Regions from separate parts of the Rhizobium sp. Nf11,1 genome, predicted to be linked through region 1. Evidence: predicted binding sites of a transcription regulator. Region 1 holds the regulator's gene; each other region holds the start of a gene.
What was found. The regulator PhoB, encoded in region 1, activates phosphate uptake and scavenging genes when phosphate is short. The targets are predictions, from matches to a motif close to TGTCATNNANCTGTCAT.
Positions count from the first base shown of each region.

Region 2: the regulator PhoB is predicted to act here: its motif matches at 1,289-1,305, upstream of ACQ7C1_RS17585 (acid phosphatase).
Region 3: the regulator PhoB is predicted to act here: its motif matches at 1,857-1,873, upstream of ACQ7C1_RS20010 (DUF1045 domain-containing protein).

Region 1 is NZ_JBOBHU010000001.1:3,292-8,339, forward strand. It holds gene pstC (phosphate ABC transporter permease subunit PstC) at 1-310, shown strand, start outside; gene pstA (phosphate ABC transporter permease PstA) at 307-1,629, shown strand; gene pstB (phosphate ABC transporter ATP-binding protein PstB) at 1,645-2,460, shown strand; gene phoU (phosphate signaling complex protein PhoU) at 2,505-3,218, shown strand; gene phoB (phosphate regulon transcriptional regulator PhoB) at 3,344-4,027, shown strand; gene ACQ7C1_RS00040 (GcrA family cell cycle regulator) at 4,273-4,806, opposite strand.
Region 2 is NZ_JBOBHU010000011.1:53,526-58,573, reverse strand. It holds gene ACQ7C1_RS17590 (cytochrome-c peroxidase) at 1-1,236, opposite strand, end outside; gene ACQ7C1_RS17585 (acid phosphatase) at 1,434-2,978, shown strand; gene ACQ7C1_RS17580 (IclR family transcriptional regulator domain-containing protein) at 3,034-3,792, opposite strand; gene ACQ7C1_RS17575 (3-oxoacid CoA-transferase subunit A) at 3,924-4,631, shown strand; gene ACQ7C1_RS17570 (CoA transferase subunit B) at 4,628-5,048, shown strand, end outside.
Region 3 is NZ_JBOBHU010000013.1:120,559-125,606, forward strand. It holds gene uraD (2-oxo-4-hydroxy-4-carboxy-5-ureidoimidazoline decarboxylase) at 1-36, opposite strand, end outside; gene puuE (allantoinase PuuE) at 36-959, opposite strand; gene ACQ7C1_RS20010 (DUF1045 domain-containing protein) at 1,074-1,781, opposite strand; gene ACQ7C1_RS20015 (NAD(P)/FAD-dependent oxidoreductase) at 1,896-3,074, opposite strand; gene mnmD (tRNA (5-methylaminomethyl-2-thiouridine)(34)-methyltransferase MnmD) at 3,073-3,801, shown strand; gene ACQ7C1_RS20025 (response regulator) at 3,828-5,048, opposite strand, start outside.

The sequences.
Region 1 (5,048 bases):
GAAGGTGGTCCTGCCGGCCGCGCTTCCCGGCATCGTCGGCGCGCTGCTGATGACCGCCTCGCGCGCCATCGGCGAGACCATGATCGTCGTGTTGGCCGCGGGTGTCGCCGCCCGCATTCAGATCAACCCTTTCGAGCCGATGACCACGGTGACCGTCAAGATCGTCAACCAGCTGACGGGCGACCTTGAGTTCACCTCGCCGCAGACGCTGGTTGCCTTCGCGCTTGGCATCACGCTGTTCTGCATCACGCTTTGCCTCAACATCTATGCGCTCTACATCGTGCGCAAATACCGGGAGCAGTACGAATGACGAATATTGTTTCTCCCGCCATCGGTGCCACCGTTTCCAAAGCGCCGGCCCGCCGTGATATCGGCATCAAGCGCCGCTATGCCGCCGAGCGCCGGTTCCAGGCCTACGGTATCGCCGCCATCGCCTTCGGCCTTATCTTCCTCTTCGTCCTGCTGTGGACGGTGATCGGCAAAGGCTACACCGCCTTCCAGCAGACGACGATCACCCTGCCGATCGAATTCGCCGAAAAGACCATCGATCCGAACAGCAAGCGGGCGACCGATCCTTCGGTGCTGATTGCCGCGAACTATCCGGTTCTGCTGCGCGACGCCATCGTCAAGCAGCTGAACATCAATGCATCGAGCCGTCCGGATGTGCGCGATGCAACCGCCATGCTCTCCAAGAGCGCGCCGATCCAGCTGCGCGATCTGGTGGTCGCCGATCCCTCGATCATCGGCAAGACCGTCAACGTCACCCTGCTCGCCGATGCCAATATCGATAGCGCCAACAAGGGCCAGATCGATCTTTCCGTCGATGAGAAGAACCGCAAGGTCAACGACAAGCAGGTCAACTGGATGAACCAGCTGAAGGCGAGCGGCGCTCTTCAGAAGCAGTTCAACACCGGCCTCTTCGTCAACGGCAATTCCAGCCGTCCGGAAGCCGCCGGTCTCGGCGTCGCCCTCATCGGCTCGCTCTACCTGATGCTGATCGTGCTGGTTCTGTCGCTGCCGATCGGCGTCGCCGCCTCGATCTATCTCGAGGAGTTTGCGCCGAAAAACAGGCTGACGGACCTGATCGAGGTCAACATCAACAACCTCGCAGCCGTCCCGTCGATCGTCTACGGTCTGCTCGGCCTTTCCGTCTTCATCAACTTCATCGGCCTGCCGCGCTCGGCTTCGCTGGTCGGCGGCCTGGTGTTGACGCTGATGACCCTGCCGACGATCATCATCGCCACCCGCGCGGCCCTGCGCGCCGTGCCGCCCTCGATCCGCGCTGCAGCTCTTGGCCTCGGCGCCTCGAAGATGCAGATGGTGTTCCACCATGTCCTGCCGCTTGCCATGCCCGGCATCCTCACCGGCACGATCATCGGCCTGGCGCACGCGCTCGGCGAAACCGCGCCGCTGCTCTTGATCGGCATGGTCGCCTTCGTCGCCAATGCGCCCGCGACACCGCTCGAGCCCTCGACGGCCTTGCCCGTGCAGGTCTATATGTGGGCGAACGAGGCCGAACGTGCCTTCGTGGAGCGTACTTCGGGTGCCATCATCGTCCTGCTCCTGTTCCTGGTCGTCATGAACATGGGCGCCATCCTCTTGCGTCGTCGCTTCGAGCGCCGCTGGTAAACGGAGTCAAACATCATGAACATGCTGACGGAAGCTGCAGTTGAAAAGGCGCTGGATCAGAAGATGAGCAACGTCCCGTATAAAATGATCGGACAGGATGTCTCCGTATACTATGGCGAGAAGCGCGCGCTTTTCGACGTGAACCTGAACATCCGCGAAAACACCGTAACCGCCCTGATCGGCCCCTCGGGCTGCGGCAAGTCGACCTTCCTGCGAAGCCTGAACCGCATGAACGACACGATCGAGGGGTGCCGCGTCACCGGCAAGATCACGCTCGACAGCGACGATATCTATGATCCGGATATCGACGTCGTCGAACTTCGCGCCCGCGTCGGCATGGTTTTCCAGAAGCCGAACCCGTTCCCGAAGTCGATCTATGAAAACGTCTCCTACGGCCCCCGCATCCACGGTCTCGCCAAGTCGAAGGCCGATCTCGACCAGATCGTCGAGAGCAGCCTGCAGCGCGCCGGGCTCTGGAACGAGGTCAAGGACCGCGTGCACGAATCCGGCACGGGCCTCTCCGGCGGTCAGCAGCAGCGCCTGTGCATTGCCCGCGCCGTTGCCGTCAGCCCGGAAGTCATCCTGATGGACGAGCCCTGCTCGGCCCTTGACCCGATCGCCACCGCCAAGGTCGAGGAGCTGATCCACGAACTGCGCGAAAACTATACGATCGTCATCGTCACCCACTCCATGCAGCAGGCCGCGCGCGTCTCGCAGCGCACCGCCATGTTCCACCTCGGCAATCTTGTCGAGGAGAACGACACCGACAAGATGTTCACCAATCCGGACGATCCCCGTACCCAGGACTACATCATGGGTCGCTTCGGCTGATCACGGCCATCCGAAGCCTTCCCCTTATTCGAGGACAAAGCCCCATGGCATCGACACATATTTATTCTGCCTATGATGATGATCTGAAGTTCCTGTCCAGGCGGATTTCCGAAATGGGCGGCCTGGCCGAACAGATGGTCGCCGAATCCGTCCGGGCGCTGGTCAACGGCGATACCGCGCTGGCGCAGAAGGTCATCTCAGACGACGTGATCCTCGATCACACCGAGCGCGAAATCGGCGACAAGGCGATCGTCACCATCGCCCGCCGGCAGCCGATGGCCGCGGACCTGCGCGAAATCATGGGTTCGATCCGCATCGCCGCCGATCTCGAACGCGTCGGCGACCTCGGCAAGAACACCGCCAAGCGCGTCATCGCCGTGCAGAGCACCGGCGTTCCCCGCAAGCTCGCCCGCGGTCTCGAGCATCTCTCCGAGCTGGCGCTTGTCCAGCTCAAGGAAGTGCTCGACGTCTATACGACACGCGCTGCCGACAAGGCGACCGCCATCCGCGAACGCGACAACGAGATCGACGCCATGTACACCTCGCTGTTCCGCGAGCTCTTGACCTACATGATGGAAGATCCGCGCAACATCACGAGCTGCACGCATCTGCTCTTCTGCGCCAAGAACATCGAGCGCATCGGCGACCATGCCACCAACATCGCCGAGACGATCTACTACATGGCGACAGGCGCCCAGCCGGAAGGCGATCGTCCGAAGGATGACAGCGCCAACACCGTTGGCGCCGCGACGGAATAATCCTTCCAAGATTGCGTGCGCGCCCGTTCGGGGCGCGCAAAGAGGTCGCAGCCAATTTCTGAATTTGCGCAGGACGCCTGCTTAGAACCCCGGTTTAAGGCTTGTGCGCGAGGAGACGGACACGCATGATCCCGAGAGTCGCAGTTGTTGAAGACGAGGAAGCCCTCAGCGTGCTCCTTCGCTATAATCTCGAAGCCGAAGGCTTCGAGGTCGATACCATCCTGCGCGGCGACGAGGCCGAAATCAGGCTTCAGGAGCGCACGCCCGACCTGCTCATCCTCGACTGGATGCTGCCCGGCGTCTCCGGCATCGAACTCTGCCGGCGCCTGCGCATGCGGCCGGAAACCGAGCGACTGCCGATCATCATGCTGACGGCGCGCGGCGAGGAGAGCGAGCGTGTGCGCGGACTGTCCACCGGCGCCGACGATTATGTCGTCAAGCCCTTCTCGACCCCCGAGCTCGTCGCCCGCGTCAAGGCGATGCTGCGCCGTGCCCGTCCCGAGGTGCTGTCCTCGGTGCTGAAATGCGGCGATATCGAGCTCGACCGCGAAACCCATCGCGTCCACCGCAAGAGCCGCGAAGTCCGCCTCGGCCCGACCGAATTCCGCCTGCTGGAATTCCTGATGTCGTCGCCGGGCCGGGTCTTTTCCCGCTCGCAGCTGCTCGACGGCGTCTGGGGCCACGACATCTATGTCGACGAGCGCACCGTCGACGTCCATGTCGGCCGCCTGCGCAAGGCGCTGAACTTCTCCAACATGCAGGACGTCATCCGCACCGTCCGTGGCGCCGGCTATTCGATGGAAGCCTGAGGGTTTCTACTGCTGCTAAAGTCAAAGATTTGCCCCTCACCCTAGCCCTCTCCCCGTTCTGACGGGGAGAGGGGACGTGCCCTGCGAAAGGTCGGCGGGGAACGGAGAGGTTGCGGCATGTCCCTTCGCCCCGCGTGCGGGGAGAAGGTGGCGGCAGCCGGATGAGGGGCAACCCCAGCGCTTCCACTCCAATCATAAAAAACGGGCCGCTCGGCCCGTTTTTTATGTCCGGCGATGTCGCCTTCTCAGCTGACCCGTGCCGCGGCCCGGCGCCTTTCGTTGATCGGCTGATAGGCAAGCTTCTGATGATAGCTGCAATAGGGAGAATTGTCGGGGGACTCGCAGCCGCAGAAATGGAAATCTTCCTTGAGCGGGTCGCCGACCGGCCATTTGCAGGTGCGTTCGGTGAGCTCCGTCAGGCCGAGGCGGCGAGAAATCGGCACGACCACATTGCCGGCCGGCACATATTCCATTTCGTCGACGGCATCGACCTCGATCTCTTCCTTCAGCATCGTTGCGCCCTGTTGACGGGTCACGGTGCGGGTGGTGATCCGGGAGGCGTAATTCGGCGCGCGCGGCGCGGACGTCTGGCGCTTCGGCGTGCGCGCCGCGGTGGCCGTGCCGCCGGCTTTGGCGCGGCCGGGAAGGCTGAGCCTGTGCACCTTGCCGATAACGGCGTTTCGGCTGACGCCGCCAAGCTGCGCAGCAATCTGGCTGGCGCTCAGTCCTTCGGCCCAAAGCTTCTTGAGTTTCTCGACCCGCTCGTCTGTCCAGTTCATGCCCTGTCTCCACCTTTTGCGTTGGTGATGGCAGAATCCCTCACCGTTGTCCCGGAAGCCTCCGAAACAAGAAACGCTTGATCAATTTTGGTGACTAGTTCCGCCGCATGCAGTCTAGTAATTGAACTTTAACCTAGTGTGAGGCTGACTCCGTGACAAGAGTCGCGGGAATCCGGATGAATCGAATTTCAAGTTTTCCCCAACTTGCTGCCTCTGCGTGGCATTTCTGCAATAATGCCTGT
Region 2 (5,048 bases), on a different contig from region 1:
GGCGACGATGTCGTCGATTTCGGGATCGGTCAGCGCCGGCGCGTCGCCGGGCTTCCGGCCGAAGGGCGGGTCCTGGTTGAGATTGTCCGAATAGGCCTGCGGCAGGTCGTCATAGCGGCGGATCGTGCCGTCGGCATTTTGCGCATACCAGCGGCCGGGGTCGCTGTCGCGGGTGGCATAGAAGGAGACCACGTCGCGCAGCGTGTGGAAATAGCCGTTGTGAAAGAAGCTCTTCTTCAGCGCGACATTGCGCAGCGTCGGCGTGCGGAAGAGGCCGCAATAGTCCTTGTGGCTGGCGAGATCGGTCCGCTGAGGGCCGCAGAGGCCGAGGTCATGATAGGTCGGATCGCCATTGGCCGGGATCGCCATGTTGCGCGGCGCGCCGAGCGCGAGGAAGCCGAAATCGGAAAAGAGCGGCGGCTCGCCGTCATTGGCGGGTTCGCTGAGGTGACAGCTCGAACAATTGCCCTTGGCCGGGTCCTCGAACAGCTGCCGGCCGTGCAGTTCCTGCGCAGTCAGCGTCGCCTTGCCGGCGAGAAATGCGTCGTAGCGGCTGGAATAGGGGTAGAAATCCGGGCCGCTCTGCTCGAAGGTGGCGAGCGCCTCGGCGGCGGCGTCGAATGTGTCTTGCGGGTTGTCGAATACGGTCTCGCCGAAGACCGCTTTGATGTCGGCGGCATAGGACGCCTTGCGCAGTTTGGCGGCGACGTCGGCCGCATCCGTGTTGCCCATCTCGAAGGGTGAGAGCAGCGGGATCTTCGCCTGGTCGGCGCCATGATCGACCCGGCCGTCCCAGGTCAGGCCGCCGGTCGGGCCGTTGTGGACGCTCTCGTCGCCCTCGTCCTCGGACTCGTAATAATGCTCGGTGAAGGCGGGCACCGCCTGCAGGTAGCGCAGCGTCGGGACGGCGCGCAGGCCCGGCCGGTCCATATTGGCGCCGCCCATCTCGACCGGCGCTGCCGAGGCCGGGCCGAAGGCGTGGGCTGGATCATGGCAGGAGGCGCAGGCCTGCAGCCCCGAGGCCGAGAGCGAGGGATCGAAAAACATCTTGCGGCCGAGCGCGGTCAGCCATTCGGCCCGGGCGAAGGCCTCGGCGCGCGACATTGGGCCGGGATGGATGTCGGCAGCCGCCGCCGCGCTGCTTTGCCGCAGCGGCATAATGGCGAGAGAGAGCATTGCAGCGCCGATTCCGGCCGCCAGGCCGGGCCGCGCAAGCCAGGACATCGTTTTCGTCATCCTAAGGATTCCAATGATTTATGCATGGCCTCCAGCATGATCGAACCGTGATGCAACAAATTGATGACGGCTGTTGTCGTGCCACCGCTGTAACCTTGCTGTCACAAAGTTGATGGAAGGCGGGACTAGCGTCGGTGCGCCCCCCGAGCGGCCCCCGCTCCCTCTAGCCAATGCCCCCTAGCCATGAGGTAACCCCCGTGAAAAGCCTGAAACGCCTCGCCTCGCTCTGTCTCGCCGGATCGGCCATGATGCCGCTCACTATCGCGGCCTCCGCCCATGCCGCGCCCGCCGGTTACGACAAGATCGGCAATATTGTCGTCATCTATGCCGAAAACCGCAGCTTCGATAATCTCTATGGCGGCTTTCCCGGCGCCAACGGCCTTGCCAATGTCGGCGCCGGTCAGGACCGCCAGCTCGACCGCGACGGCAAGCCGCTCGCCGAACTGCCGCCGGCCTGGGGCGGCCTGACCGCCAAAGGCGTGACGCCTGCGATCACCGAGGCGCAGTCGGCCCATCTTGCCAATGCCAGCTTTGCGATCGACGATCCCAAGGGGTTTGCGCAGGCGCCGACGATCGTCACCCGCGATCTCTGGCATCGCTTCTATCAGGAGCAGATGCAGATCGACGGCGGCAAGAACGACAAATTCGTCGCCTGGGCCGATTCCGGCAGCCTGGTCATGGGCCATTATGACGGCTCGATCCTGCCGATGTGGCAGGTCGCGAAAAAATACGTGCTCGCCGACAATTTCTTCCAGGGCGCTTTCGGCGGCTCCTTCCTCAACCATTTCGCGCTGGCCTGCGCCTGCGCGCCCTTTTATCCCGATGCCGACAAGAGCCCGGCAAAGCCTGTCATCGCCAAGGTCGATGCCGACGGCACCTCGCTTGTTGTCGCCGACAACGCGCCGAAATCGGCGCTGCAGGGGGCGCCGAAATTCGTCTCCGACGGCACGCTGACCCCAGACTTCTACGCCGTCAACACCATGCAGCCGCCCTATCAGCCGAGCGCCAATCCGCCGGCCAAGGACGGCGATCCGGCCTATGCCGATCCCAATGCGGCGACGACTTTGCCGCCGCAGCATGAGACCACCATCGGCGATCTCCTGTCGCAGAAGGGCGTCAGCTGGGCCTGGTATGGCGGCGCCTGGCAGGCGGCGCTCGACGGCAAAAACGCCACACCGGTGCCGAACTTCCAGTTCCACCACCAGCCCTTCAATTATTTCGCCAATTTCGCCCCCGGCACACCCGCTCGCGCCGACCATCTCAAGGATGGCGGCCTGGCCGGCGAGGCGTTCCTGCGGGACATCGACGCCGGCAAGCTGCCGGCGGTGTCCTTCTACAAGCCGCAGGGCAATCTCAACGAACATGGTGGTTATGCCGATGTATCAAGCGGCGACCAGCATCTTGCCGATGTCGTCGCCCATCTCGAGAAGAGCCCGCAATGGGGCCATATGCTCGTCATCGTCACCTATGACGAGAATGGCGGCTTCTGGGATCACGTCGCGCCGCCGAAGGCCGACCGCTGGGGTCCGGGCAACCGCGTCCCGGCCGTGATCATTTCGCCCTTCGCCAAGGCCGGCACGGTCGATCATACCCAGTACGACACGACCTCGATAATCCGGCTGATCACGACGCGTTACGACCTGCCGGTGCTGCCCGGCATCGCCGCCCGCGACAAGGCGCTCAGCGACAATGGCGAGCCGCCGATGGGCGATCTCACAGCCGCGCTCGATCTGACGCATTGACTTTTCGTCTAGCGGCTCCGGTTCCGGCCGGGGCCGTTCGCCTTTCGGCTTGCCGTTATCGGCGCAGCAGCGGCCGCAACGCCGCTTGCGTTTCCTTCAACAGCTTGAGATAGCGCGCCTTCATCTCGGCGGCCGGGACGAGCGCGGCCGGCGCGCCGATATTGATCGCCGCGATCGTTTCGCCGCGGTCGTTTTCGACTGGCACGGCGATCGAGCAGAGGCCGATCTCCAGCTCCTGATCGATGACGGCGCAGCCTTCTGCGCGCACCCGGCGGAATTCTTCGATGAGTTCGTCCGGATCGGTTTTGGTATTGGCCGTGTTCTGCTTCAGCTCGCTCCTGGCCAGGATGGCGCGCGCCTCTGTCTCCGATAGGGCCGCCAGCAGCACCCGGCCCATCGAGGCGCAATAGGCCGGCAGGCGGCTGCCGGGGGTCAGATTGATCGACATCACCCGGCGCTGCGCGGCGCGGGCGATATAGACGATCTCGGTGCCGTCGAGCACCGAGGCCGAGGCGCTCTGGCCGGCCTGTTCCGAGAGCTGATCGAGATGCGGCTGCAACAGCGCCGGCAGCGGCGTTGCCGCCAGATAGGCATGGCCGAGCCGCAGGATCTTCGGCGTCAGCGTGAAGAACTTGCCGTCATAATCGGCATAACCGAGCTCGGCGAGCGTCAGCAGCGAACGCCGCACCGTGGCGCGGTCGAGCTCTGTCAGCTTCGATGCCTCGGCGATGGAAAGCCGCTGCCGCGTTTCACCGAAGGCTTCGATGACTTTCAGGCCGCGGGCAAAGCCGCTGACGAAATCGGTTTCACGCATGGGTTCGATTCTCCTCTTAACAAGTGAGCATGTGCGATATATGAACAAATGTCAAATAACGCACAAAATGCCTTGCCGTTGCTCCTGCTGCGTTTTATTTCTGATGACAAGGAAAGGCTGAGGAGATCCCCATGGACAAGACAATCGCGAGCACGGCTGAGGCCGTCTCCGAGATCGGCGACGGCGCCACCGTCATGATCGGCGGCTTCGGCGGCTCCGGCGCGCCGATCGAGCTGATCCATGCCCTGATCGACAAGGGCCCGAAAAACTTGACTGTGATCAACAACAATGCCGGTAACGGCCGCATCGGCATCGCCGCGATGATTGACGCCGGCTTGGTCCGGAAAATGATCTGCTCGTTCCCGCGCTCCTCGGATCCGCGCGCCTTCACCGAAAAATATCTGGCCGGCGAAATCGAGCTCGAACTGGTGCCGCAGGGCACGCTCGCCGAGCGCATCCGCGCCGGCGGCTCCGGCATTCCGGCCTTTTATACGCCGACCGGCTACGGCACCGAACTCGCGGAAGGCAAGGTCATCGCCGAATTCGACGGCCGTCACTATGTGCAGGAGCGCTGGCTGAAAGCCGATTTCGCCATCGTCAAGGCTGCGGTCGGCGATGTCCACGGCAACCTCACCTACAACAAGGCCGGCCGCAATTTTAATCCGCTGATGTGCATGGCGGCGGCCAGGACGATCGCCCAGGTCTCCTCGATCGTGCCGGCCGGCGGCATCGATCCCGAGCATGTCGTCACCCCCGGCATCTTCGTCGACCGCGTCGTCGCCGTCCCCCATCCGCAGCAGGAAGAAGAGCTCATCCGAGCCGGAGTGGTCTACGTATGACCGTCGATATCAGGGACGACATCAAACTTTCCAATGCGCAGATCGCCTGGCGCGCGGCGCAGGACATTGCTGACGGCGCCTATGTCAATCTCGGCATCGGCTTTCCCGAAATGGTCGCCCGCTATCAGCCGCCCGGCCGTCAGGCGATCTTCCACACCGAAAACGGCATCCTCAATTTTGGCGAGCCGCCGGCCGAAGGTGAAGAGGACTGGGATCTGATCAACGCCGGCAAGAAGGCGGTGACGCTGAAGCCGGGTGCGGCCTTCTTCCACCATGCCGACAGCTTCGCCATGGTGCGCGGCGGCCATCTCGACGTCGCCATCCTCGGCGCCTATCAGGTCGCGGAGAATGGGGATCTTGCCAATTGGCGGGTCGGCAGCAAGGGCGTGCCGGCCGTCGGCGGCGCCATGGACCTGG
Region 3 (5,048 bases), on a different contig from region 1:
GCCGAAGCGGGAAACGAAATCCTCGCGCGACAACATCAGAGCGCATCCGGCTGATGATTCTTGTGCCAGTGCTCGGCGATCTCGATGCGGCGCGGAATCCAGACCTTGTCATGCTTCAACACATATTCGATGAAGCGCTTCAGAGAGGCTGCCCGGCCCGGACGCCCGACGAGGCGGCAATGCAGGCCGACCGACATCATCTTCGGGCTGCCGTCCTTGCCTTCCTCGTAAAGCGTGTCGAAAGCGTCCTTGAGATAGGTGAAGAACTGGTCGCCGGCATTGAAACCCTGCGGTGTGGCAAAACGCATGTCATTGGTTTCGAGCGTATAGGGGATGATCAGGAAGGGTTTCCCGTCGACGCCCTTCACCCAGTAAGGCAGGTCGTCGGCATAGGAATCGGAGGAATAGAGGAAACCGCCCTCTTCCTGCACCAGTCGCAGCGTGTTGTCGGAAGGCTTTCCCTGATACATCCCGAAAGGCCGCTCGCCGGTGAGTTCGGTGTGCAGGCGCACGGCTTCGAGGATGTGCTTGCGCTCGAGATCCTCGGGGAAATCCTTGTATTCCAGCCAGCGATAACCGTGGCTGGCGATCTCCCAACCGGCCTCCTTCATGGCCGCGACCGCTTCGGGGTTGCGCGCCATCGCCAGCGTCACGCCATAGACGGTCGCCTGCACCTTGAGACCCGTGAACATCCGCCAGAGCCGCCAGAACCCGGCGCGCGAACCATACTCGTAGATCGATTCCATGTTGAGATTGCGCTGCCCCGGCCAGGCCGCCGCACCGACAATCTCCGACAGCAGGTTTTCGGAAGCCGGATCGCCTTCGAGGATGCAGCTTTCGCCGCCCTCCTCGTAATTGATGACGAACTGCACGGCGACGCGGGCGTCGCCCGGCCACTTCGGATCGGGCGTCTGACGCCCGTAGCCGACGAGATTGCGCGGGTAGGTCTCGGATACCATCAAATCACCTTCTGAAAAGACGAAGGAACGGTATCATCCGCAGCCGGAATGTCGAGACGGAAACTGCATAGGAGAATTTCTCTTTTCAACACAACGACTTAGATCGACATCTGCTCAGGCGATCCTGCGCGCGCTGACCTTGCCCATCGGGTGGAGCGAGTGAACGCGGAAGGGACCGCCAGTGCCCTCCTCGATCATCAAAGCCACATTCGAAACGATTACCGGCTCCCTCAAGACGGACTCGAAGATCGTTCCCAGCACTGGCTCGATGCGGGGCATGTCGATCGTGTTGATGGGGCCTGTCACCGGCATATGGAAGCGGAACTCCTCCATCACATAGGGATTGCCCCAACGATGCAGATTGGCGAATTGCGCCGCCGACAACCCGTCGGGATCGCTGCGTTCGATATCGGCTTCACTCAGCGGCGCCCGGAAACGATCGAACTCCTGAACGATCGCCGAAGCCAGATACTGGATCCGCTCACAGGGGGCGCTCGGCACTAGGCTGTAGAAATTGCCGAGCCGGGCGATTTCGAGACCTGGGATCTGGAAGGGAGCATATGTTCCGGCAAAACGCATGAGGTCGCGCAGGAGTTGCGATTCGGACGTCTCGGCGGAGAGTTGAAAAGGCGCTTTCAGAACGCCGTGAAAACCATAGCGCCGCGGCACCGCAGTATAAAAGGCGATCTCATGAATGCCGAGGCCGCGGACGGCCGGAGGCTCCACCATATCGCCTGAAAACACGTTTCGGCCAAGCCAATTAGCGGCCACGAGCGACAAGGGGTCGCTCGCCGGAGGCGTGAAGCAAATGGCATAGCGCATGCAATTTCCTCCATGAAGGAAGTGAGCGCCGGGAAAATCCGGCGCTGCCGATGCGCAAGCAGATAGGTGATTTGCATGACAGAATAACGAAACGCAGCTGTATCTAATTCACGTTTAACGTGAAGCGACAGCGATATGGCTTGATATCGCGAAGCTTTCCGGCAGCGAAAATTCGCAATCTGTGTCGCCTGCCATACAAACCGCAGCCTCCGCCAGCCGATGGGCCAGCCCGAAGCTGACCTTGAAACCGCCGGTCAGTGCGATCAGTCGGGGATGGATTGGATGGCGGCCGATCATTGGATCGCGGTCGATGGCTTTCGGGCGAAGCCCCGCCCAACGTTCGATGACAGGGGCGCTGCGGAGCGCCGGCACGATCGCCCGCGCCGCCTCGATTAACGCGTCGAGCTGTGCATCGGTCGAGAGGGGGGCGTCGAAACGGTTCTCGCTGGTGCTGCCGACCGCCGCATGCCCCCCCTCATGCGCGACGACATAGAGTCCATCGAGGAAGATCGTCGGCAACGCCGGGTCGACATCTGCTTTCAACAGCGCCGCCTGCCCTTTCACCGGCTGGCCGAGCGGCTGCTTCAAGCCCGGCGTCAGCCGCTGCAGCACGGGAAAGGACTGATGGCCGGCGGCCAGGATGCAGCGGCCGAACGTGATGATTTCGCCGCCGATCTCGGCCGTCCCGCGATCGGGATTGAGATCGGCGACAACAGCATTTTCCATGATGCGCACATGTTTTGCCCGCCGCAGCAATGCGATGAGCGCTGAGATCAAGGAGCGGGGCGCAACACGGGCGGCGAGCGTATCGTGCACGAAGCCACTTTCGCCGGCAGATGCGTCAGGCCAACCATCGACCGGCGGCCTGTCGATGACATGCCAGTGGAAGCGGCGTTCGCCGGTCCGCCAATGGCGCTCGGAATCTTCGGAATGGCCGCGGGCGATGCGCTTGAGATGCGGTTTCGGCAACGGGATCAGCCGCCCCGACCTGTTATAGCCGGCCGACAGCCCGGTTTCTGCTTCAAGCGCCGCAATTTCGGTTTCGATCGAGACCAGCGCATCGAACTGGAATTGCTTTTTCTCCGACCACCGGTCCGGCATATGCGGCATCAGCGCGCCGAGCAGTCCGCCGCTCGCGCCTCCGCCCAATCTGCCGGCGTCGGCGAGGACGGTGCTGATACCGCGGCGTTCGGCATGAATGGCCGCCCAGAGACCCATGATGCCGCCGCCGACGATCAGCAAGTCGCAAGAAGATTGACCGGACGTCGGCTGAGGACTATCGGCTTTTTCCATGAGAGACGTGAACCCCGATGAGATTGGCGCGGGCGCGCCGCAGCCGCTCGAATGGCGCGACGGCGATATGCCCTATTCCACCGCCTTTGGCGATCATTTTTATTGCCGGACCGATGGCCGTCTGGAATGCGGCCATGTCTTTCTCGCCGGCAACGGCCTGCCGGAGCGTTGGCACGGCCAGCGGGATTTTGTCATCGGCGAACTTGGCTTCGGCACCGGCCTGAACTTCGCCGAGACCTGGCGGCAGTGGAAGCTCCATCGCGCAGACGGCCGGCACCTGCATTTCACTTCCTTCGAACTCCATCCGATGCGCGGTGAAGAGATCGGCCGGGCGCTCTCGCATTGGCCGGAGATTGATGCGGAACGCGAGGCGCTGACCGCAGCCTGGCCTCAAACACCTGCTGGTACCGTCTCGCTCGATCTCGATGGCCAGACGCGGCTCAGCGTTGTCTGCGGCGCGGCACTTGACGGCGTCGCCGCGGCAAAACCCGGCTTCGACGCCTGGTATCTCGACGGTTTCGCGCCCTCGCGCAACGGCGACATGTGGTCGGAAGAGCTGATGCGTGAGGTCGCCGAAAAGACTGTGGCCGGCGGCACCTTCGCAACTTACGCCGCAGCCGGCTTCGTGCGCCGCAACCTCATCGCCGCCGGCTTTGCCGTCGAACGCCGCCAGGGCTTCGCCGGCAAGCGCGAAATGCTCTGCGGCATTAAGGCAACCGCTCGGTAAGCCCTACGACTTCCATTCGATGGAGATCAGTAACTCGTGCGCTCCGGCTGCAGCTCATCCCTGCCGAGCCATTGCCGGATCTTCTCCTCCAGAAGTTCCGGGCTGATCGGCTTCGACATGTAATCGTCCATGCCGGCGTCGAGGCAGGCTTCGCGGTCGCTTTCGAGGGCATGGGCGGTGACGCCGATGATCGGCACCCGGTGGCCCTGCCCCTTTTCCCTTTCGCGGATCGTCTGGGTCGCTTCATGGCCGTTCATGACGGGCATCGAGACGTCCATCATGATGATGCGTGGCGTGTGGCTTTCCCAGGCGGCGACGGCCTCCTGCCCGTTGTTGACGACCAGGAAGGAGAGGCCCGTCGACTGCAGTATCTGGGTGAAGACGATCTGGTTGACCTCATTGTCTTCGGCAACCAGCACGTCGACGAATTCGGCCGCCCGCTTTTGCGGCTCGGGCGCAGTTGCAAGTGCAGGCGCCGGCACGGCCGCTTCCGCCCGCAGCCGGGCGATATCGGCTTCCGACGCCTGTTTGACACGGCGGGCGCGGACGACCTCGACGACAGTATTGCGCAGCACGTTGGCGCGTGCCGGTTTCATCAGATGCGCATGGCCGTTCAGCGCGGCGAATTCCTTTTCCGTGCCCGAAATATCCATCGACGTGAGGAAGATGATCGGCAGCTCGACGAAGCGGGGATCGGCGCGCAGCCGGCGCGCGACGTCGGCGCCGTTCATGTCGGGCATGTGATAGTCGAGCACGACGGCGTCGACGGTGACCCCGAGATCGGCCGCTGCCTCGAGGATCGCCAGACCGGTGCCGCCACCTTCGGCAGCCACTCCGTCAAAGCCCCAGAGCGAGAGCTGCTCGGTCAGGATGCGCCGGTTCACTTCATTGTCGTCGACGACGAGGATGCGCGCGCCCTGCACATTGATCGGCAGCGGCTTCGGTTCGAGGCGGGCGGCCGCCACCGCAAAAGGCAGGTTGACGGTGAAGACCGAGCCCTTACCCCATTCGCTCTCGACATTGATATAGCCGCCGAAGAGATCGACGAGGCCGGCGGTGATCGCGAGGCCGAGCCCCGTTCCCTCATGCCGGCGGGTCGACGAGGTGTCGACCTGCGAAAACTTGTCGAAGACCGATTCGAGCTTTTCTCGGGGAATGCCAATACCGGTATCCTCGATGCGGATGATCGCCATGATCTCCCCGCCGGCGATCGTCTCGAAGCCGACATCGACGAAGACATGGCCGCG